Regions from separate parts of the Kytococcus sedentarius DSM 20547 genome, predicted to be linked through region 2. Evidence: predicted binding sites of a transcription regulator. Region 2 holds the regulator's gene; the other holds the start of a gene.
What was found. Region 2 encodes HrcA, which represses chaperone genes, less so after heat shock. Its sites were predicted from a motif close to TTNGCACTCGNNNNNNNCGAGTGCNAA; they were not measured.
Positions count from the first base shown of each region.

Region 1 (11,431 bases), 1.1 Mb from region 2:
CCCGAGGGGCTTGCCGACCACGGCGGGCAGCTCCCGCAGGGAGACCGCCCACACCAGCCCGAGCACGGCGGCCACCAGGGATCCGATCACCGTCACCACCAGGGTGACCTTGACGAAGGCCTCCAGCATCACCGGCAGGGCCTCGAGGGCGACCTCGTTGTCCCAGAGCTCGTTCATGCGTTCACCCCCTGCATGGCGGCCCCGGCGCCGGGTGCCTCGACGTCCTCAGTCCTCCGCGGCGCCCGCTTGCCCCGTCCCAGCTTGCGATGGGCTCGTACCTCCAGCCAGCGCAGGAAGGCCGAGAAGGCCAGTGCGATCGCCAGGTAGAGCACCGCAGCCACCCCGAAGGCCTCGTAGGTGGACATGGTGCGGCGGGCGCGGTCGGCCACCTCGGTGATGTCCGTCAGCAGGATCAGGCTCGCCAGGGCGGTGCCCTTGACCAGCATCACCGCGAGGTTGTTGAGACCCGGCAGCATCAGTGCCCAGGCCTGCGGCCAGATGACCCTGCGGAGCGCGGTCGGGTAGGACATGGACAGGGCGGTGGTGGTCTCCCACTGCCCCTTGGGGACGGCCTTCAACGACCCGCGCACCACCTCGGCGCCGTAGGCCCCGTAGTTCAGCCCGAAGGCGAGGATGCCGGTGCCGAGCGACCCGATGTCGTAGCCGGTCACGGTGGGGATCACGTAGAAGATGAAGAACAGCTGCACCACCAAGGAGGTGCCGCGGAAGAACTCGATGATGACGCGGGCCGGGCCGGTCAGCCACGCGGTGCCGGTGCTGGCGGCGATGCCGAGCACGACGGCGACCACGAAACCGACCAACGCTCCGCCGACGGACAGCTGGACGGTCACCCAGAAGCCGTCGACGAAGCGTGGCCAGGCCGTGGCGAGGTTGTCGAGGAACTCGCTCACGGTGGCGGGTCAGCTCTCGTCGGAGCCCGAGTCCTCGGACTCGGGGCTCTCCTCGGAGCCGGAGTCACCGGACTCGGAACCCTCCTCACCGGAACCCTCCGCCTCCGGCAGCTCGCCGTTGCACAGCTGCTCGGTGGTGATGTCGCCCTGCGGACGCTCGGCGTCGGTGAAGCCGAACTCGCCCACGGTGTCCACGAAGGCCTGCTCCTCGCCGACGATGGAGGCGAGCTCCTCGTTGTAGGCCTTCAGCAGCTCGGTGTCGTCCTTGCGGAAGACGGTGGACCCGGCACCGACCTGCTCCACCCCATCGACCACGGCGGTGAACGGCTCGGTCACCTCGACCCCGGCGTCGGGGTTGTTCTCCGCCATCGCGCGCAGCGAGATGCCGGTCAGCGCGAACACGTCGGCACGCTGGTTGGCCACGGCGTCCATGCCGTCGGGCATGTCGGAGACCACCTGGGTGTCGATGCCCATGTCCTCGGCGTACCCCTGCTCAATGGCGCCGTTGGTGACCGCCAGCGTGAGACCGGCGTCGGCGACGTCCTGCAGGGTGGACAGGCCCTCCGGGTTGCCCTCGGGCACCATCAGGGCGGTGGTGTACATGATCGTCGGGTCGGCGAAGGCAGCCTTCTCGCAGCGCTCGGGCAGGATGGACATGCCGGCGCTGATCGCGTCGAACTCACCCTTGGCGAGGCCCGGGATGAGTGCCTCCCAGGCCACCTGCTTGCCCTCGACGTTCTCGATGCCGAGCTCGTTGAAGACCTTCTTGTCGATGGCCACGGTGGCCCCGGTGAGCTCCCCGTCGTCGTTCTGGAAGGAGTAGGGCTCCTCACCGGCGTAACCGATGGTGATGGTGCCCTCCTCCTTCAGCTTCTCGAGGGTGTTTGCCCCGTCCTCACCCCCGCCGGAGTTGTCCTCATCGCCCCCGCACGCCGCCATTCCCAGGCTGGCAGCGGCGAGTGCGGCGATCAGTGTGCGGCGTCGCGTCGTCATGATGTTCCTCCTTGCGATGGCGAGCGCTGGCTGCGCCCGAGTGGTCTGCCATGCCACGTTATGGACGGGCCGGTGGGTTCTCAACCAGTCCATCCGCCGCGACAGGCCGCCCCACGGCGCCTCCGAGCGCGCTCCGTGACCGCCCACCGGAATCCGGCCTGGGCGCACGGTGGTGCGCTTTCCCGGGCCACGCGAAACGGCCCCCAAGCACCCCGGAGCAGGACGGGAAAAGAGCGACCGATGGGTGACAGATCGTTACCCCATCGCAACGTGCTGCGGCAGAATGGCCGGGTGAGCACTCCGTGGACGTACGACGTCCTGCTGGCCCGCTGGCGCCACACCCTCACCGTCCTGTGCACGCCCCGGGACGAGGGCCAGACACTGTCGGGTGGGCAGGACCTGCTGGCCCGATGGGGTGAGCCGCACCGCGGGTACCACGACCTGCAGCACCTGCGCGAGACCTTGGCGGCCCTCGAAGAACTCGTGGCCGCCGAGGAGGGTGGCGCCGACGGGGCCGACGCCCACACCGTGGCGCTGGGCGAGCTGGCCCTGTGGTTCCACGACGCGGTGTACGACCCGCGGGCCCGCGGCACCCGGAACGAGCGGGACTCCGCGCAGCTCGCCCGGGAGGTGCTGACGAGCCTCGGCGCGGCCACGTCCGTGGCCGACGAGGTGGCCCGGCTGGTGCTGCTGACGGCCGACCACCGGGTGGAGGACCCCACCGACACCGCCGGACGGCTGGTCAGCGACGCCGACCTGTGGATCCTGGCGGCGCCGCCGGGGCGGTACGCGAGCTACACCGCATCGGTCCGGCAGGAGTACCGGCACGTCCCCGGGGTGCTGTTCCGACGGGGGCGACGCACGGTGCTGGAGGGCCTGCTCACCACCGGGACGCCCTACGTGACCGACCACGCCCGGGACGTGTGGGGACCGCGGGCCCTGGCCAACATGCAGGCGGAGATCCTGCAACTGAGCTGACACAGGAAGGCGCACCAGCACCCTCAGGCCTCCGTCAGCCGCACCAGCACCACGCGGTTCTCCCCCGCGCGCACCCGGAGGCCCGGCCCCGGCAGCTCCACCCCCTCGGGCGAGGCCCCACCCGGCACCCACACCCGCAGGTGCCCCACCGGCCTCGCGGACCCGTGGCTCCCGGTGCCCCCGTCCACCACGGTGAACCCACCGGCCCCATCGCGCTCCAGCACCACCCAGCCCCGTGTCGTGTCCCCCACAGGCCGATGGGGTGAGCGCACCACATCGAGCAGGTGCGGGAGCTCGAGGCCGGGCAGGCCGTCCACGCGACGGTCCAGGCACCGTTCGTCCTTGCGCTTGGGCAGGCGCTGCCCGGTCGCCATCAGTGCCCGCACCAGCTCCCGGCCGGGCGTCGGCACGGCGCCGGCGGCCACGCACGCGGCGTGCAGGTCCTCCGGCACGTCGTGGTGGTCACCGTCGAAGAAGCGCCGGTCCAGCCCCACCCGTGCGGCGAACTCCTGCAGCTCCCCCACGGCGTCGCGCCAGGAAAGGTCGCTGACCAGGTGGCTGAAGCGGGTGCCGTGGGCGGGCCACACCGGGGCGTCGATGCGGAGCGTCATCCCCGCAGTCTGCCCCGGCGCAGCGAGGCGGGGCCCACCCGGGAGGAGGCCCCGCCGTGGAGCGGGCCGAGAGTCAGGCCCCGCCGTCGAGCGCGCCGCTCACCGGCGGCCCCCGTACGGCTGGCGGAAGCGCTCCACGCGGCCGGCGGTGTCCATGGCCCGCTGGCGCCCGGTGTAGAAGGGGTGGCTGGCGCTGGAGACCTCGACGTCGACCACGGGGTAGACGTTGCCGTCCTCCCACTCGATGGTGCGGCTCGGCGTGGTGGTCGAACGCGTCAGGAACGCGAACCCCGCATCGGCGTCACGGAACACGACCGGGTGGTCGTCGGGGTGGATGTCCTTCTTCATGGAACCTCCTGGGTACTCGGAACGGATGGGGAGTGGCTCACCACGCGCTCTTGGTCACGCCCGGCAGCTCGCCGCGGTGCGCCATCTCGCGCAGCCGGATGCGGGAGAGCCCGAACGCGCGATGGAAGGCGCGGGGGCGACCGTCCACGACGTCGCGGTTGCGCAGGCGGGTGGGGGTGGCGTCGCGCGGCAGCTTCTTCGAGGTCTTGGCCGTCAGCGGGCCTCCCGGAAGAGGACGTGCTGGCAGACCACGGGGTCGAACCGACGCAGCTCCAGCCGGTCCGGGCTGTTCCGGCGGTCTTCTCGGTGATGTACGCGTAGCCCGTTCCCGCCGTGGAACGGAGCTGGACCTTGATGCGGATGTCCTGTCGTGCCATGCGCAACAGTCAACGCTAATTGATAACGATTCGCATTCCTGCTTGCGTTCAGGGCCCCCCCGTGCTTTCCTGACCGACCCCCTCGGATCGGCTCACCGCCGATGGCTGCGCCGTCCCGAGCCTCATCCGGCCCACCGGAGAGACCACTCCACACCCCCCGGACCGGCCCCGAGAGGACACCATGGACTCCACCCCCACTCCCGACCCCGAGCTCGTCGCCGAACGCGCCCATCTGGCGGCGGCGCGCGCCGCGATGGGGCGGATGCGGCAGCGGACCCTGGCCCTGACCGCCCAGGGCGCCGACGCGCAGACTGCCGAGTACCTCAAGGCAACCTTCCATCGCCGCGCCATCGCGCTGACCGACGACCCACACACGACGCTCTTCTTCGGCCGCATCGACCTGGCCCCCGGCCACGGCACCGACCCGCTGGCCCACGCCGCCGAGACTTGGCACCTGGGGCGGCGGCACGTCACCGACGAGGAGGGCGACCCGCTCGTCATCGACTGGCGCGCCGAGGTCGCCACCGCCTACTACCGCGCGTCGACCACCGACCCGATGGGGGTGAGCCTGCGCCGCCGCTTCGGCGTGGAGGGGGGCCAGCTGACCGGGTACGAGGACGAGGCCCTGCTGACCAGCGACGCGGACGGGGACGCCGCGGGCCAGGACACCGCATCGGAGCTGCTGGCCCGGGAGATCGAGCGCTCGCGCACCGGGCCCATGCGCGACATCGTCTCGACGATCCAGCCCGAGCAGGACGTCATCGTCCGCGCCGATGCCGCCACCACCGTGTGCGTCCAGGGGGCGCCGGGCACGGGCAAGACCGCTGTCGGCCTGCACCGCGTGGCCTGGCTGTTGTACGCCCACTCCGCCCGGATGGCGCGCGGCGGCGCCCTGGTCATCGGGCCCAACCGGGCCTTCCTGGAGCACGTGGGGCAGGTGCTGCCGGCCCTGGGCGAGGTGGAGGTGGGGCACACCACCATCGAGGAGCTGCTGGAGATCGTGCCGACCGGGCAGGAGCCGGCGGAGGTCTCGACACTCAAGGGCGACGCGCGCATGGCCGAGGTGGTGCACCGGGCGATCTGGGGCCACATCGCCGAGCCGACCGAGCCGCTCGTGGTGCCGCGCGGGTCGCGGCGGTGGCGCGTGCCCGCGTACGAGGTGCGCGAGCTGCTCGAGGAGCTGTGCACGCGAGGGGTGCGGTACTCCGCGGCCCGGGAGATGCTCGCGCGCCGCCTGGCCCACCGGGTGCTCGTGCAGATGGAGGCCGCCGGTGACTCCCCCGACGACCGGGTGGCCGACGCGGTGGCGCGCTCGACGCCGGTGAAGGCGTCGGTGAGGTCGCTCTGGCCGGTGCTCGACCCGGCCCGCGTGGTCTTCGAGCTGCTCTCGGACCCCGCCGTGCTGGCCCGGGCCGCCGAGGGCGTCCTGACCGCCGAGGAGCAGGCGCTGCTGCTGTGGGAGACGGCGCCCCGCAGCCCCCGGTCCGCCCGGTGGACGATCGCCGACATCGCGCTGCTGGACGAGGCCCGCGACGCGGTGGAGCGCACCGCCAGCCACGCGCACGTGGTGCTCGACGAGGCGCAGGACCTCTCCCCCATGCAGCTGCGGGCGGTGGGGCGCCGGGCCAGCACCGGGGCACTCACGGTGCTCGGTGACATCGCGCAGGGCACCACGCCGTGGGCCACCGCCTCGTGGGACGAGACGCTGCACCACCTGGGGGCCGAGGGGTCTCACGTGGAGGAGCTGGTGCGCGGCTTCCGCGTGCCGGCGGCGGTGATCGAGCTCGCCGCGCGCCTGCTGCCGCACATCGCGAACGGGCTCCGTGCGCCGGAGGCGGTGCGCTCGAATCGTGGCGACCTCGCGTTCACGGCGGTGGAGGGTGGCGGCGACGAGGCGGGCGGCGCGCCGGGCGAGGCGCTGCTGGACGCCGTCCGTGGGGCCGCCGGGCGGGCGCTGGCGCGCGAGGGGACCGTCGGCGTCATCGTGCCCGGGGCCTGGACCGATGCGGTGACGGCCGCCCTCGAAGGGGTCGAGGGCGGCACGGCCCTGGACGACGCGGCGCCGGCGCGCTGCACCGTGCTGCCGGCCGGCACGGCCAAGGGCCTGGAGTTCGACCGCGTCGTCGTGGTGGAACCGGCCCGCGTGGTGGCCGATGAGCCGGACCACCGCACCGGGTTGCGCCGCCTCTACGTGGTGCTCACGCGCGCGGTGAGCGGGCTCGAGGTGGTGCACGCCGCGCCGCTGCCCCCGGAGCTCGGCGAGGGCTGAGGGCGAGCACGTGGACACCGGACGGGGACTCCGTGACCTTGCTGGTCAGCGTCACCGCGCTGCCCGACCGGCTCGCGCTCAGCGCGTTCCTGGAGCCAAGCTTCACCGTCATCGTGCGCGTGTTCTGGGTAAGGGTGTTGAAGCGGCTGTCGTAGGCGCCCCCCCCGGGCGGACCTTCCAGGTGCCGATGGGCGTCATGAAGTCGTACACGTCGAAGGTCTGCCGCGTGTCGTACTGGGCGTCGCCACCGATGACCAGGAAGAACTCCTGGATGCCCTTGGTCGGGTGCACGGCATCCCAGCTGCCCGAACCCGAGCCGGTGGTGCAGGCACCGGAGAAGCTCACCGGGTACTCCCGGAACTCCCGGTCGACGACGATCTTGCTGGGGGTGGTGATGGTGCACGAACCCGCGGCCACGGAGGGCGCGGCGGTGGGGACGGTGCTGACGCCCACGAGGGCAGCCACGACGAGTGCGACTCGACGCATGGGTGATTTCTCCGTGGGGAAGCCGGGCAGCTCAGCCGTCCCGGACGACGCGGGAACCACACGCTGCGGGACCCGTCACGCGGAAAGGTAGACCACCCCGCCGACAACCACTGCATCACCTGCACCGCAGAGGGATTGGACCTAGCCCACATGCCGACGGGCGGCCCCTCCCACAGGAGGGACCGCCCGTCGTGGTGCGCGGGCACGGACCGTGGTGGTCCGGCCCGGTGGCTGGGATCAGAAGCCCATGCCGCCCATGTCGCCCATGTCGCCGCCGCCAGCGTTGTTGCTGCTGTTGTCGGGCTTCTCGGCCACGATCGCCTCGGTGGTGAGGAACAGCGCGGCGATGGAGGCCGCGTTCTGCAGCGCGGAACGGGTCACCTTGGCCGGGTCGATGATGCCCTCGGCGATCATGTCGACGTACTCGCCGGTGGCCGCGTTCAGGCCCTCGCCGGGCTTGAGGCCGCGCACCTTCTCGGCCACGACGCCGCCCTCGAGACCGGCGTTGATGGCGATCTGCTTCAGCGGAGCGCTGGAGGCCACGCGGACGATCTCGGCACCGGTGGCCTCGTCGCCCTCGAGCTTCAGGGACTCGAACGCCTTGGTGGCGGCCTGCAGCAGGGCCACGCCACCACCGGCGACGATGCCCTCCTCGACGGCGGCCTTGGCGTTGCGCACGGCGTCCTCGATGCGGTGCTTGCGCTCCTTGAGCTCCACCTCGGTGGCCGCACCGGCCTTGATGACGGCCACGCCGCCGGCCAGCTTGGCGAGGCGCTCCTGCAGCTTCTCGCGGTCGTAGTCCGAGTCCGAGTTCTCGATCTCGGCGCGGATCTGGTTCACGCGACCCTGCACCTGGGCGTCGTCGCCGGCGCCGTCCACGATGGTGGTCTCGTCCTTGGTGACGACGACCTTGCGGGCGGTGCCCAGCATGTCGAGCTCGGCGTTCTCCAGGGTCAGGCCGACCTCCTCGGAGATGACCTGGCCACCGGTGAGGATGGCCATGTCGCCCAGCATCGCCTTGCGACGGTCACCGAAGCCCGGGGACTTCACGGCGACGGACTTGAAGTTGCCGCGCACCTTGTTGACGATCAGGGTCGCCAGGGCCTCGGCCTCGACGTCCTCGGCGATGATCACCAGCGGCTTGCCGGACTGCATGACCTTCTCCAGCAGCGGCAGCAGGTCCTTGATGGCGCCGATCTTCGAGTTCACCAGCAGGATGTACGGGTCCTCGAACACCGCCTCCATGCGGTCGGTGTCGGTGACGAAGTACGGGGAGATGTAGCCCTTGTCGAAGCGCATGCCCTCGGTGAGCTCGAGCTCGATGCCGAAGGTGTTGCTCTCCTCGACCGTGATCACGCCCTCCTTGCCGACCTTGTCCATCGCCTCGGCGATGACCTGGCCGATCTCCGGGTCCGCGGCCGAGATGGACGCGGTGGAGGCGATCTGGTCCTTGGTGTCGATGTCCTTGGCCATGTTCAGCAGCTCGTCGGACACGGCCTTGGTGGCCTGCTCGATGCCGCGCTTCAGCCCCATCGGGTTGGCGCCGGCGGCCACGTTGCGCAGGCCCTCGCGGACCATCGCCTGGGCCAGGACGGTCGCCGTCGTCGTACCGTCACCGGCGACGTCGTCGGTCTTCTTGGCGACCTCCTTCACGAGCTCGGCACCAATGTGCTCGTAGGGCTCGTCGAGCTCGATCTCCTTGGCGATGGAGACACCGTCGTTGGTGATGGTGGGGGCGCCCCACTTCTTCTCCAGCACGACGTTGCGGCCCTTGGGGCCGAGCGTCACCTTCACGGCGTCGGCAAGGGTGTTCATGCCGCGCTCGAGGCCGCGGCGGGCCTCCTCGTTGAACGCAATGGTCTTGGCCATCGGTGATTCCTCCCACACAGGTAGTGGCTGACCACCGGTCGCCCGCGACGGACGGGGCGCGCCGGTGCGGTGTTGACCGCCGGGCGCGAGCCCCTCGACCTGTGGTCGGTTGTCATTCACCCGGAACGGCTCCACGCACTGTTCACCAGACCGGCCGAGGGGCACTGTCCTCGGCCATGCGACCTGCGAACTGTCACTCGGAGCCGCCGAGTGCCAAGTCCGATTTTGGCACTCTCCACCCGAGAGTGCAAAGCGCGGTCGGCACGCCCCCGGCGCACCGGTGGCAGGCCGGCTCGCCCTTCGGAGAGGGGCACCCCATCCCCGCGGACGGGGGCATCCCTCCTGCCCGGGTGGGCGGACCTGCCACGACGGCAGGTGGGAGAATCGAGCCATGCCGACCCCTCGCCCGTCCACCGTGCGCCTGCTGCTGCTGGACGCCGATGCCGTGATCCAGCGGATGCCCGACACCTGGCGCGACGACGCCCTGGCCCACCTCGCGGCCGGATGGGGTGCCTCGGCCGAGGACCTGGCCGCCGACACCGCGCTGTGGGGCCGCACGCGCGCCGTGCTCGACGAGATCTTCGTGGCCGAGGTGTCGCTGCTCTCCGGCGGTGAGGACGACCCGACCTTCCCCGAGGTCATCGCCACCGTCCTGGACGACCACGACAACTCCGCCGACCCCGAGGCGACCGCTGCTCTGTGGCACAACACGGTGGCTCTGGAGGAGGAGCGCGCGATGGTGGTCGCGGCCCGCCAGCGCGGTCTGCGGGTGGCCATGGCCACCAACCAGCAGCCCCACCGCGCCGCGTGGTTGGACGAGAGCCGCGCCTTCGCCGAGATCAGCGACGTCGTCTACACCTCCTCGGGCTTGGGGGCGGCGAAGCCGGACCCGGAGTTCTTCCGCCGCATCCTGGCCGCGGAGGCCGACGCCGGCTTCCCCGTGCGTCCCGAGGAGGTTGTCTTCGTGGACGACCGCCCGGACAACGTGGCCGGCGCCGCCGAGGTGGGCATCACCGCCCGGGACTACCACTTCGACCAGGGGCCGGAGATGTTCGCCGAGGTGCTCCAGTCCACCGGGGTGCTCCTGCTCTCGATGCACGACGGGCCGTCCGACCCGGCCGTGTGACCGCCGTGGGCGCCCTGTTCGGCGACGAGACCCTCCCCCGCCCCGCGCAGGAGGTGGCGCCCGGCTGCCACTGGGTGCCCGGATGGCTCGATGCGGGGCAGCAGGCCTGGGTGGTGCGGCAGTACCGCCGCTGGGCGGCCGGGCCCGTCCCGGCGCACCGACCGGCCGTGCGCGGCGGGCGGATGAGCGTGACGATGGTCCCCTTCGGGTGGGTGTGGACCTCCGCCGGCTACGCACGGACCGGTGAGCAGGACGCGGCCCCGCTGCCGGTGCCGGACTGGATGGTGCGCCTCTACCGCCGGGCGGTGGTCGCCACCGGCTTCGACGGATGGGCCGAGGCCGCGCCCGACGTCGCCCTGGTGAACCACTACCGGCCCGATGCCTCGATGGGGATGCACCGCGACGCCGACGAGCTCACCGAGGCACCGGTCGTCTCGCTGTCGGTGGGTGACGCGTGCACCTTCCGCTTCGGCAGTACCGAGACCCGCACGCGGCCGTGGACCGACATCCGGCTGGAGAGCGGTGACCTGGTGGTCTTCGGGGGCCCCGCACGGCGCGCCTTCCACGGGGTGCCGCGGATCCACCCGGGCACCGCCGGGCCGCAGGTGGCGGCCGCGCAGGCCGAGGCGGAGCTGCCCGGGCGGCTGAACATCACCCTGCGCGTCACGGGGCTCCAGCGATGAGCGGCGGGGGCGTCACCGCATCGGGGCGGGATGCGGGGCAGGGCACCGCGGGCGAGGGGGCGGCACCGGGGTTGCCGGCGGGCTCCGAGGTGGTGGTGGGCGCCGACGGGCTGGCGCGCACTCCGTGGGGCGACTCCAGCGACCTGATGCGCCACTACTACGACACCGAGTGGGGCCTGCCGGTCCGGGACGAGGCCGGGCTGTTCGAGCGGCTGACGCTGGAGGCCTTCCAGTCCGGGCTCTCGTGGGCGACCATCCTGCGCAAACGGCCGGCCTTCCGGGAGGCCTTCGCCGGGTTCGGCCCCGATGCCGTGGCGGCCTTCGGCGAGGGGGACGTCGAGCGTCTGATGGCCGACGCCCGCATCGTGCGCAACCGGCGCAAGGTCGAGGCGGCGGTGACCAATGCCCGGGCCACCGTGGCCCTGCGCGAGGGCGGCGGCCTGGCGGACTTCGTGTGGTCCTTCCGGCCCGCCGAGACGCCGCGGCCGCTGCGCGTGGCCGAGGTGCCCACGCAGTCCGCGGAGTCGGTGGCGCTGTCGAAGGCGCTCAAGCAGCGCGGCTTCGCCTTCGTGGGGCCCACGACGATGTACGCGCTGATGGAGGCCATCGGGATGGTGGACACCCACCTGGTGGGCTCGCACCGCCGCGGCACCAGCGGGGTCTGGCCGGACTGACGGGTGCCGGGCTCAGCGCGGGGGGCGTTCCCGCTCGGCGACCTGCCGCATCGCGCGGGCGAGGCGCTCGAGCTCCACCTGGCGTTCGGCGTCGCGGGTCTCCCGG
Region 1 is NC_013169.1:2,246,931-2,258,361, forward strand. Features, by position in the region: gene KSED_RS10630 (amino acid ABC transporter permease) at 1-177, opposite strand, end outside; gene KSED_RS10635 (amino acid ABC transporter permease) at 174-911, opposite strand; gene KSED_RS10640 (transporter substrate-binding domain-containing protein) at 921-1,904, opposite strand; gene KSED_RS10645 (HD domain-containing protein) at 2,196-2,882, shown strand; gene KSED_RS15405 (DUF4031 domain-containing protein) at 2,906-3,493, opposite strand; gene KSED_RS10655 (type B 50S ribosomal protein L31) at 3,593-3,841, opposite strand; partial or broken gene rpsN (30S ribosomal protein S14) at 3,879-4,040, opposite strand; gene rpmG (50S ribosomal protein L33) at 4,055-4,450, opposite strand; gene KSED_RS10665 (HelD family protein) at 4,400-6,487, shown strand; gene KSED_RS10670 (hypothetical protein) at 6,596-6,973, opposite strand; gene groL (chaperonin GroEL) at 7,211-8,842, opposite strand; gene KSED_RS13800 (HAD-IA family hydrolase) at 9,234-9,968, shown strand; gene KSED_RS10685 (alpha-ketoglutarate-dependent dioxygenase AlkB family protein) at 9,965-10,651, shown strand; gene KSED_RS10690 (DNA-3-methyladenine glycosylase I) at 10,648-11,325, shown strand; gene KSED_RS10695 (hypothetical protein) at 11,338-11,431, opposite strand, start outside.
Region 1: the regulator HrcA is predicted to act here: its motif matches at 9,068-9,094, upstream of groL (chaperonin GroEL).

Region 2 (11,431 bases):
GGCCAGGGGGGCGACCTCGATGGTGCCCGAGGCCATCAGCCGCGGGATCGAGTCCGGGTCCACCATGTCGTGCAGGGCGTCGTACAGGGGGCGGAGGTAGGGGTCGATCTTCTCGTTCAGGGAGCCGGGCAGGAAGCCCAGTCGCTCGCCGGCCTCGACCGCCGGACGGGTCAGGATGATGCGGCTGACCTCCTTGGCCTGCAGGGCCGCCACGGCCTTGGCCATGGCCAGGTAGGTCTTGCCCGTGCCCGCCGGGCCGAGGCCGAACACGATGGTGTGCCCGTCGATCGCGTCCACGTACTGCTTCTGCCCGAGCGTCTTGGGGCGGATGGTCCGGCCGCGGCTGCTGATGATGTTCTGCGTGAGGACGTCCGCGGGGCGCTCCGCCGTTCGCGCCCGCAGCATGCCGATCGAGCGCTCCACCGCATCGGCGGTGAGGGGGTGGCCTGCACGCACCATCACGAGCATCTCCTCCACCACCCGCTCCACCAGCGAGACCTCGGCCACGGGGCCGGACAGGTGCAGCTCATCACCGCGGGCCAGCAGCTCGACGTGGGGGAAGGCGCGTTCGATGGTGCGGAGCAACTCGTCCTGCGGACCCCACAGGGTCACGATCGAGATGCCCTCGGGAAGGGTGATGGTGGAACTCGTGGTGGGCTCACCCGAGGCGGCTCGTGCCGGGGCGTGGGTCTGCTGGGGGTCGTTGCTCATCGTGGGGCCAGTCTACGGCCCGCCACCGACAGGACCCGGGTCACACCGCCATGCTGAGCGGGCGTCCACCCAGTACGTGCAGGTGGGTGTGGAAGACCTCCTGGCCGGAGTCGCCACCGCAGTTGAACACGAAGCGGTAGCCGGACTCCGCGACGCCCTCGGAGCGGGCGACGTCGGCGCCCACCCGCATCACCTCCGCGAGCAGCTCCGGCTCGGACCCGGCCATCTCACCGGCGTGGGTGCTGTGCTGCTTGGGCACCACCAGCACGTGGACCGGTGCCTTGGGCGAGATGTCCCGGAAGGCCAGCACGTCCTCGGTCTCGGTGACGGTGTCGTTGGGGATCTCCCCGGCCACGATCTTGCAGAAGAGGCAGTCGGCGTCAGTCATGGGCCGAGCCTAGTGCGAGCCGGCCCCGGACGCGGCGCTGGCCCGGGTCACCAACGCAGCGCGCCGGCGACGAGCGACAGGGCCACCGGGCCGGCTGACGAGGTCCGCAGGACGTGCGGCCCCAGCAGCACCGGGTGACCACCGGCCTCGGTGAACAGCTCGAGCTCCCGGGGGCTGATGCCGCCCTCGGGGCCGATCACGACCCGCACCACCGGCGGCACGGGGCCGTCACCCACCAGGCCCGTGAGCACCGGGAGCAGGCGGTCGGTGGCCACCTCGTGGAGCACGAGCGTCAGCTCGCCCTCCCGCGCGCCCTCCTCGATGCGGCGGGCCAGGCCCGCGCTGGAGACCAGCTCGGCCACCTCGGCCTCGCGGAGGCGTCGCGACTGCTTGGTGGCTGCGCGGACCACGCCGGCCCACTTCGCCCGCCCCTTGGCGGCCTTGGGGCCGGACCACCGGCTGATGCTGCGCTCGGCCTCCCAGGGCAGGACGTGGTCGACCCCGATCTCGACGCTGGTCTCGATCGACTGCTCAGCGCGGCCGCTCTTGGCCAGGGCCTGCACGAGCTCCAGCCGCGGGCGGGGCTCCGGCTCGGCGAGCTCCTCCAGGACGCGCAGCTCGAGCCGGTCCTTCGCGGTGGCGAGGACCTCGCCCCGCACACCGGCCCCCGCACCGTCGGTGACCAGCACCTGCTCGCCCACCGCGATGCGTTGGACGGTGGCGGCGTGCCGTCCCTCTTCACCGGTGAGCACCAGCGACCCGCCCACCGGCGCCAGGGGCCCATCGGCCACGAAGAGGGGAAGCGTCATCAGCGGCCCGAGAAGGCGTCCCGCAGGCGTCCGAAGAAGCCCCCGTGCTGGTCCATGGAGGTGACGGTGCCGGTGGCCTGCTCCTCACCGCGCAGCGACGCGAGCTCGCGCAGCAGGTCCTTCTGGCGGCCGTCCAGGCGGGTCGGCGTGACCACGTTGGCATGCACGTGCAGGTCGCCGCGGCCGTCCCGGCGCAGGTGCCCCACGCCCAGACCCCGGAGGGTGAACACGGCGCCGTGCTGGGTGCCGGCCGGGATGTCCACCTTCTCGGTGCCGTCGAAGGTCTCCACCTGGGCCTCGGTACCCAGGGCAGCGGCCGTCATCGGCAGCTCCACGGAACAGTGCAGGTCGTCGCCCTCACGGGTCCACGTGTCGTCCGCCAGCACGTTGACCTCGACGTAGAGGCTGCCGGCCGGGCCGCCGCCGGGGCCGACCTCGCCCTGGCCCGCCAGCTGGATGCGGGTGCCGGTGTCGACGCCGGCGGGCACCTTGACCTTGAGCGTGCGGCGCTCCCGCACCCGGCCGTCGCCCCGGCAGTCGGTGCAGGGGTTCTCGATGATCTCGCCGGTGGCCTGGCAGGCGCCGCAGGGGCGCGTGGTCATGACCTGGCCCAGGAAGGAGCGCTGCACCTGCTGGACGTGGCCCTGGCCGCGGCAGACGTCGCAGGTGCGCGTACCGGTGCCCGGCGAGGCGCCGGCGCCGTCGCAGGTGGAGCACAGCACCGCGGTCTCCACGGTGAGCTCCTCGGTGTTGCCGAACACGGCCGTGCGCAGCGGGACGTCCAGGCGCACCAGGGCGTCCTGACCGGGCTGCTGCCGGGAACGCGGCCCCGCGGTGGCGCCCTGCCCGCCGAAGAAGGCGTCCATGATGTCGCTGAAGGTGAACGCCCCACCGGCAGCGCCGCCGAAGCCCGCGGTCGGGTCCCCGTACGGGTCGGCCCCGCGGTCGTAGGCCATGCGCTTGTCCGCATCGCCCAGCACGTCGTAGGCCTGCCCGACGAGCTTGAACTCGTCCTCCTTGCCCGGCGCGACGTCCGGGTGCAGGTGGCGGGCCTTCTTGCGGTAGGCACGCTTGATGTCCTCCGCGGTGGCGTCGCGGGAGACTCCGAGGATCTCGTAGTAGTCGTTCATGCGCTCTCCGCGCCGGCTCGGCCGGCGGCTGCGGTTCGGGGGTGGGTGGTCTTCTCAGGGGTGCCCGGGGTGGCCCCGGCGCAGGTCTCTCAGCGGTGCTCGAGCACCTCGGACAGGTAGGCGGCCACGGCCCGCACGGCCCCCATCGTCCCGGAGTAGTCCATGCGGGTGGGGCCCAGCACGCCCAGCGAGCCGATGCCGTCCTGTCCGTAGGTGGTGCTCACCACCGAGGCCGTCTGCAGGCCGCGGTGGTCGTTCTCGGTGCCGATGGAGACCGCGATGCCCGGTTCGGCCGCGGTCGCGCCGTCGGCGCGTTCGGAGGCCTGCAACAACCGCAGGAGCACCACATGTTCCTCCAGGGCCGAGATCACGGTCTCGAGGGAGCCGCCGAAGTCGGTAGTGTGCCGCACGAGGCTCGAGGTGCCGGCCAGGGCGAGGCGTTCCTCACGTTCCTCGGCCAGGGTGCTCGCCACGAGGGTGCAGACGGTCTCCAGCAGCGGGTCGTGCGGGTGGTGGGCTGCCAGCTCGGTCAGCCGTTCCCGGGCGGACAGGAAGGTCTGCCCGGCAGCCGCGCCGTTGATGCGGTCGCGCACCGTGTGCAGCGCGTCGTCGGCGACGTCCCGCGGCAGGTCCAGCAGGCGCTGCTCCACCCGGCCGCTGTCGGTGATGATCACGACCATGGCGCGCTCCCCCATCGGCACCAGCTCGACGTGCTGCAGGGCCGAGCGGGTGAGCGAGGGGTACTGCACGACGGCCACCTGGTGTGTGAGCGCCGCGAGCAGGCGCACGGTGCGCTCGACGACGTCGTCGAGGTCCATCGGGTCGGCCAGGAAGTCGCGGATGGCGCGCTTCTCCGCCGGGGTGAGGCGGCGCACCTGGGCGATGCTGTCGACGAACTGGCGGTAGCCCGCATCGGTCGGGACGCGGCCGGCAGAGGTGTGGGGGGCTTGAATGAGCCCCTCGGCCTCGAGGATCGCCATGTCGTTGCGGATGGTGGCCGCGGAGACGCCGATGCCGTGTCGCTCCAGCACGCTGCGGGAGCCGACGGGCTCGGAGGTGCGAACGTGGTCCTCCACGATGGCGCGGAGCACCTGCAGGCGGCGCTCACCGGACATCAGGGCCTCCTTCGGGCGGTCGATCACGGCGGGGGCGAAAACGGGGCCTCCCGGGTCCTGACCAGCGTGCACACGCTGGCACTCGGGGACGTCAAGTGCCAGTCTACGCGGCCGGCGCACGTAGCCTGTGCGGTCATGGACAGGTACGGACGCGATGTGCTCGCCGGCGACTGGAAGCGCCCGAAGCGGGGCCGCAGCAAGGACGTGGAGGCCACCGACGGACTCGTGGTGGAGGAGGTGTCCACCGGGTGGGTCGGCGCGGTGGTGGCCCTGGAGAAGGCCGGCGGGCAGAACGTGGTGCACCTGGAGGACGCGTGCGGTCGCACGCGGGGCTTCCCGATGGGGCCGGGCTTCTGGGTGGACGGCCAACCGGTGAACCTGGTGGCGCCGCGGCGGGCGCCGTCGGCTCCTGCGACGCCGTCCCGCACCGCCAGCGGGAGCCGTGCCGTGGCCGCCGCACCGGCCCGGGTGGCCGTGGGCTCGCGGATCTTCGTGGAGGGGCGACACGACGCGGAACTGGTGGAGAAGGTCTGGGGCGACGACCTCCGCATCGAGGGGGTGGTGGTGGAGATGCTGGACGGCGTGGACGACCTGCGCGGCGTCATCGAGGACTTCCGGCCCACTGCCGAGCGACGGATGGGGGTGCTGGTGGACCACCTCGTGCCCGGCACCAAGGAGTGGCGGGTGGTGGAGGAGGCTCGGGCGACGCCCCGGTACGCCCGTCACGTGAAGATCGTGGGGCACCCCTACGTGGACGTGTGGCAGTCCGTGCGTCCGCAGCGGCTGGGCTGGGAGCAGTGGCCGGTGATCCCGCGCGGGCAGTCGTGGAAGCACGGAATCCTGGCCGAGCTGGGGTGGCCGCACGACACCCAGGCCGACGTGGCGCGTGGCTGGAAGCGGATCCTGGGCACGGTGCGGGACTACACCGACCTGGAGCCCGAGCTGTTGGGGCGGGTGGAGGAGCTCATCGACTTCGTGACCGTCGGCGAGGTGCCGCTGGGGTGAGCCAGTGGGTCAGCCGGCGCGGGAGGGGTGGCCCGTGCACCCTCCCGACCGGGTGACCCCGCCCGCGGGCGGACGGCCCGTTCACAGGTCCGCCCCGGGGTGGCTGCGCACGGGGGCCGGATTCGACAGACTGGGGTCATGACCACGACACCTCCCCCTCCCCCGAACCGAGACGGCGCGGGTCGCAACGGCTCCTCCGCGTGGTCGCCCCAGGGCGGCCAGGACCCGGTGGGTCCCCGTGGACAGAGCATCCCCTCGCAGGATGACGCCTTCGTGGGCGAGGCCCGGCAGCCGCAGTGGAATGCATCGAGCACGAACCCGGACGGCAGCCCCCACCAGGACGCCTACCCGAACGCCTCGGGTGACCCGTACTCGAACCAGGGCCAGTACGGCGGTGGGCACTACGCACCGCCGCACGGCGGTCACGCCACCTCGGGCGCAAGTGACTCCGATCGCCTCGTCGCTGTCTTCTGTCACCTCTCGGGCATCATCTCCACGGTTCTGTCCGGTGGCTGGCTGCCGTTCGCCGGACCGCTCATCGTGTGGTTCCTCTACAAGGACAAGGACCCGTTCGTCCGTCGCGCGGCCGCCGGCTCCTTCAACTTCCACGTGGTGGCGGCCATCGTCTTCATCGCCCTGTGGATCATCACCGGGATCATGACCATCGTCACGTTTGGTCTGGCGCTGCCGCTGGCCCTGCTGCTCTTCGTCATCGCGGGTGCGCTCTACCTCTGGTGGACGATCAGCGCGTCGATGAAGGCCTCGAAGGGCGAGCCCTACACCTACCCGGTGGAGATCAAGATCCTCGACTGACATGCACGCTCGCGATGGGGCGGTCCGGCCGGCTGGTCGGGCCGCCCTTCGCCGTCGCCGAGCCCGCCTCGCGGCCCGGCTGGTGGGTGGGCTCCATCGAGGGCAGGATGGCGGCATGACCGACATGACGAACGGCCCCACGGGCACCGAGTACACCGACGAGCAGAAGAAGACGATCAAGTCCGCTGCCATGGGGGCGATCGCCCTGGTGTCCGCGGCCGACCCCGGACTGCTCTCGACCCTGAAGGAGGGCTGGGCCGGTTCCAAGGTGCTGGCCAAGGCCCCAGCCTCGATGCAGGAAATCATCCGCGAGGGAGGGTTCCCCACCCCGCCGCAGGCCGCTGATGCGGTGGGCCGTGAGCAGGCCGTCCTGGACGACCTCGCCGAGGCGGTGGGGATCCTGCGGGCCAACCCGGCCGATCTGGAGGCCTTCCGTGGGCTGGTCGCCGAGGCGATGGACGCCACCGCCAACGCCTCGAAGGGTGTGGACCCTCAGGAGGCCGAGACCATGGACCGGGTGCGGGCGGTCCTGAACGGCTGATCCGCCTCCACTCGTTGCCGGCCGCGACGCCCACAGCCCTCGCCCGCCGCGCCGCCGCAGCACCACCAACCGGTGGTCAAACAACCCCACGCCCCCCTCACAACCCGAGCAGCCGCCCCATCACCAGGTCCGCCAGCAGCCGCCCGCGACGCGTGAGCACCAGCCGCCGGTCCCGCACCGCCGGCACGCCCTCCAGCAGCCCGTCGCCGATCAGCGCCGCCACCGCCCCGCGCCCCTCCGCCGGCACGTCGTCGAGCGCCAGCCCCTCCCGGCGCCGGATCCCCAGCATCACCCGCTCCTCGGTCACCTGCTCGGCCGTCAGCACCTCCCGCGCGGCTGCCGGCGTCACCCCGGTCGAGAGCCGCTGCGCCCACGCCCGCGGGTGCTTGACGTTCCAGAAGCGCACGCCGCCGACGTGGCTGTGCGCCCCGGGCCCCACGCCCCACCAGTGCCCGCCGTCCCAGTAGTGCTCGTTGTGCCGGCAGCGCCCTGCTTCGGTCCGTGCCCAGTTCGACACCTCGTACCACCCGTAGCCCGCCGCACCCAGCAGGTCGTCGGCCAGCTCGTACTTGTCCGCCTGGTCGTCCTCGTCCGGTTCCGGGAGCTCCCCGCGCGCCACCCGGCGATGCAGGGCCGTCCCCTCCTCAATCGTCAGCGCGTAGGCCGACACGTGGTCGGGCCGCAGCGCGATCGCCGCCTCCACACTGGCGCGCCAGTCCACCAACGACTCCCCCGGCGTCCCGTGGATGAGGTCCACCGAGACCGCCAGGCCGGCAGCCCGCCCCGCCTCCACCGCTCGCTCCACGTTGGCCGGGTCATGCGTCCGGTCCAGCGTGGCCAGCACGTGGGGCACGGCCGACTGCATCCCCACGCTCATCCGTGTGTACCCCGCCTCCGCCAGCCCCCACGCGAACTCCTCGTCCACCTGGTCGGGGTTGGCCTCCGTGGTCACCTCCAGGTCCTCGGCCACCGCAAACCGCTCCCGCACCACCTCCAGGGCCCGCCCGAGGTCCTCGGCCCCCAGCAAAGACGGCGTCCCCCCGCCCACGAAGACCGTGTCCACGACCGGGAGCGCTCCCCCATCGGCGGTCAGGACGCGCACGGCGAGGTCGAGCTCAGCGGCCACCCCATCGACCCAGGTGTCCAGCGAGGCCCCGGTCTCGTCGCCCAGCTCGGTCAGCGTGTACGTGTTGAAGTCGCAGTACCCGCAGCGCACCGAGCAGAAGGGCACGTGCAGGTACAACGAGAAGGTCTCCTCCCGCATCGATCCCAGGGCCGATGCGGGCAGCGCACCATCGCGCGGGACGGGGTCACCGGGGGGCAGCTGGGGCATCCCCCGATTCTCCCACCACCCGCGTCGTGCGCGGCCGGCCGGGGCCGGGGCCCGGGGCAAACCCGTGGCCGCCGGCGAGGCCTGGCCCTAGCCTTCGTCCATGACCTTCACCGTGCGCCCCGCCCGCGAGGACGACGCCGAGGTTCTGGCCGACCTCTCCCACGAGGCCTTCGGGTACCCGCGCCAGGAGGCGCGCTCGCCCCTCGCCGAGGGACGCAGCACGATCGTCGCGACCGATGGGGTGCGCGTGGTCGGGTCCGCCACCTGCCACCGCTACGACTCGTGGTGGTGGGGCCAGACCCTGCCGACAGCCGGCATCGCCGGGGTGAAGGTGGCGCCCGAGGCGCGCGGGAGGGGCCTGGTGCGTCGCCTCATCGAGCCGCTGCTGGAGGAGGCCCGCGGATGGGGCGCGGTCGTCTCCACGTTGTTCGCCACCGCCCCGGCGATCTACCGGCCGCTCGGCTATGAGGTCGTCGCCACCTACGACGACGAGACGGTGGTGCCCACCGCGGTGTTCCGCGACCTCGCGCCCGGACCGGACGCGCTGCGCCGCGCGGTGCCGGACGACCTGCCGGCCATCGTGGACGCCTACGAGGCATGGGCCCGCCAGCACAACGGCCCCCTGACCCGCCGCGGCCCACTCTTCCCCGCCGACCGGGCCTTCACCGGCGGCGCCTACACCCTGGCCGAGCGGGAGGGACGGGTCACCGGCGTGCTCCGGTGGGACCGCACGTCCCGGTACGGCGAGCCCGGGAGCACCCTGGAGGTGCACGACCTCATCGCGCTCGATGCGGGGGCGGCGGCCTCGCTGCTGGCCTCCCTGGGGTCGCACTCGGCAGTGGCGCCCCGCACCGTGGTCTCGACCTCGGGCCTCGACGCGCTGCACCTGCTGGTGCCGAGCTGGCAGTGGCAGCGCGGCAGCGGCAACCCGTACTCGCTCGCGGTGCTCGACCCCGCCGAGGCGCTGCAGCGCCGGACCTACCCCACCTGGGCGTCGCTGGAGACGAGCTTCGGGGTGGACGACGTGTCCTGGTCCGTGCGCCTCACAGAGGGGACGGCCACGGTCGAGCCCACGGACCGGGCACCGGCCGTGCGCTTCACGCCGCGGGGTCTCGCGGTGGTGTGGAGCGGCAGCCAGTCACTGGCGGCGGCCCGTCAGGCCGGCCTGGCCGAGGGGGACGACGACCTCTGGTCGCTCTTCGGCACGGGGCAGGTGCACATCCGCGACTACTTCTGAGGCTGACGCGCGCCCTCAGCGACGGACGCCGATGACGTCCCGCACCTCGCGGTCGACGCCCAGCCCCTTGCGCTCGAAGCGCGTCACGGGGCGCTCGGCGAAGCGCGGCGCGAACCCGCCGTGGCCGGGCCCGGCCGGGTCCTCAGGGTGGGCCCGCTCCCCCGCATGCGGGCTGTCGAAGTGCTCACTGGCCTCGATGACGTCACGCATCCACCACGCGTAGTCCGCCCAGTCCGTGGCCAGCCGCCACACGCCACCCGGGCGCAGGGCACGGGCGACGTCCTGCGCCAGGGCAGTGCTGACCAGGCGGCGCTTGTGGTGCTTCGCCTTGGGCCAGGGGTCCGGGAAGAAGGTCCAGACCTCGGCCAGCGACCCGGGCTCGAACATCGTCGCGAAGGCCCGCGCCGCATCGACCTCGATGACGCGCACGTTCTCCAGCCCGTGGTGCGCCAGCTGCGAGACGATCTGCGCCGCCCCCGGGTGCCACACCTCGATCGCGAGGTGGTCCACCTCCGGGTGCGCCAGCGCGTGCGCCGCGACGGCATCCCCGGACCCGGCGCCGATCTCCACGACCAGCGGGGCCGTCCGGCCGAACACCGCAGCGGCGTCGAACCGGAAGCCCGGGTCCACCGACAACGGCTCGGTGGTGCGCGGCGGCTCCACCACGAGGCGGTCAGCGTGCTTGTCCCACGCCTGAGCGTGGCGCGGGTCCGGCCGCTCCCCGCGGATGACGTACGAGCGCGTCACGCGCTTCAACCGCCCATCCGGCAGGCGCTCGGCGTCGCCGCGCGAGACACCCGTGTGCTCCACCGCGGCGCCCGTTGCGGCAGCCGCGCCCTTGCGGGGGGCGCCGGCGGGCACCCGGCCGCCGCTCACCGCATCGGTCGTGGCCCTGCGGTCCGGTGACGACCCGGTGCTCACTTGGCGTCCTTGCCCTTCTCGCCGTCCTGGCTCAGCGCAGCGATGAAGGCCTCCTGCGGCACCTCGACCGTGCCCACCATCTTCATGCGCTTCTTGCCCTCCTTCTGCTTCTCCAGCAGCTTGCGCTTACGGCTGATGTCACCGCCGTAGCACTTGGAGAGGACGTCCTTGCGGATCGCTCGGATCGTCTCGCGGGCGATGATGCGGGAGCCCACCGCGGCCTGGATCGGCACCTCGAACTGCTGCCGCGGGATGAGCTCCTTGAGCTTGCCCGCCATCTCCACCCCGTAGGCGTAGGCCTTGTCCTTGTGCACGATCGAGCTGAAGGCATCGACCTGGTCCCCCTGCAGCAGGATGTCGACCTTCACCAGGTCCGCCTCCTGGTAGCCCGCCTCGGAGTACTCGAAGGAGGCGTACCCGCGGGTGCGGGACTTCAGGTTGTCGAAGAAGTCGAACACGATCTCCGCCAGCGGGAGGGTGTAGCGCATCTCCACCCGCTCCTCGGAGAGGTAGTCCATGCCCGCGAGGTCACCGCGGCGCGACTGGCACAGCTCCATCACCGACCCGATGAACTCCGAGGGCGTGAGGATGGTGGCCTTCACGACCGGCTCGGTGATGCTGGAGACCTTGCCGCCGGGGAACTCGCTCGGGTTGGTGACCACCACCTCGGTGCCATCCTCCATGCGCACCGTGTAGATCACGTTGGGCATGGTGGAGATGAGGTCGAGGTTGTTCTCGCGCTCCAGGCGCTCGCGCACGATCTCCAGGTGGAGCATGCCCAGGAAGCCCACGCGGAAGCCGAAGCCCAGCGCCGCGGAGGTCTCCGGCTCGTACACCAGCGCGGCGTCGTTCAGCTTGAGCTTGTCCAGCGCCTCGCGCAGCACCGGGTAGTCCGAGCCGTCGATCGGGTAGAGGCCGGAGTACACCATCGGGGTGGGGTCCTTGTAGCCACCGATCGGCGTCGTCGCGCCGTGGTGGTGGGACGTGACCGTGTCGCCCACCTTGGACTGCCGCACGTCCTTCACCCCGGTGATGAGGTAGCCGGTCTCCCCCACGCCGAGCCCCTTGGTGGCATGGGGCTCCGGCGAGCTGACACCGATCTCCAGCAGCTCGTGGGTGGCGCCGGTGGACATCATGGTGATGCGCTCGCGCGGCCTCAGCTGGCCGTCCACCACCCGGACGTAGGTCACCACGCCGCGGTAGGTGTCGTAGACCGAGTCGAAGATCATCGCTCGGGGCGGCGCGTCCGCATCGCCCACCGGCGCAGGGATCATCGCCACGACGTGGTCCAGCAGGTCCTCGACGCCCGCACCGGTCTTGCCCGAGACCTTCAGCACGTCCTCGGGCTCGCACCCGATGAGGCCCGCGATCTCCTCGGCATACTTCTCCGGCTGCGCGGCCGGCAGGTCGATCTTGTTGAGCACCGGG
Region 2 is NC_013169.1:1,189,822-1,201,252, reverse strand. Features, by position in the region: gene KSED_RS05730 (PhoH family protein) at 1-711, opposite strand, end outside; gene KSED_RS05725 (histidine triad nucleotide-binding protein) at 752-1,099, opposite strand; gene KSED_RS05720 (16S rRNA (uracil(1498)-N(3))-methyltransferase) at 1,147-1,908, opposite strand; gene dnaJ (molecular chaperone DnaJ) at 1,908-3,038, opposite strand; gene hrcA (heat-inducible transcriptional repressor HrcA) at 3,128-4,153, opposite strand; gene KSED_RS05705 (DUF3097 domain-containing protein) at 4,289-5,158, shown strand; gene KSED_RS13585 (DUF4870 domain-containing protein) at 5,297-5,971, shown strand; gene KSED_RS05695 (hypothetical protein) at 6,087-6,512, shown strand; gene hemW (radical SAM family heme chaperone HemW) at 6,610-7,845, opposite strand; gene KSED_RS13580 (GNAT family N-acetyltransferase) at 7,946-9,082, shown strand; gene trmB (tRNA (guanosine(46)-N7)-methyltransferase TrmB) at 9,098-10,003, opposite strand; gene lepA (translation elongation factor 4) at 10,000-11,431, opposite strand, start outside.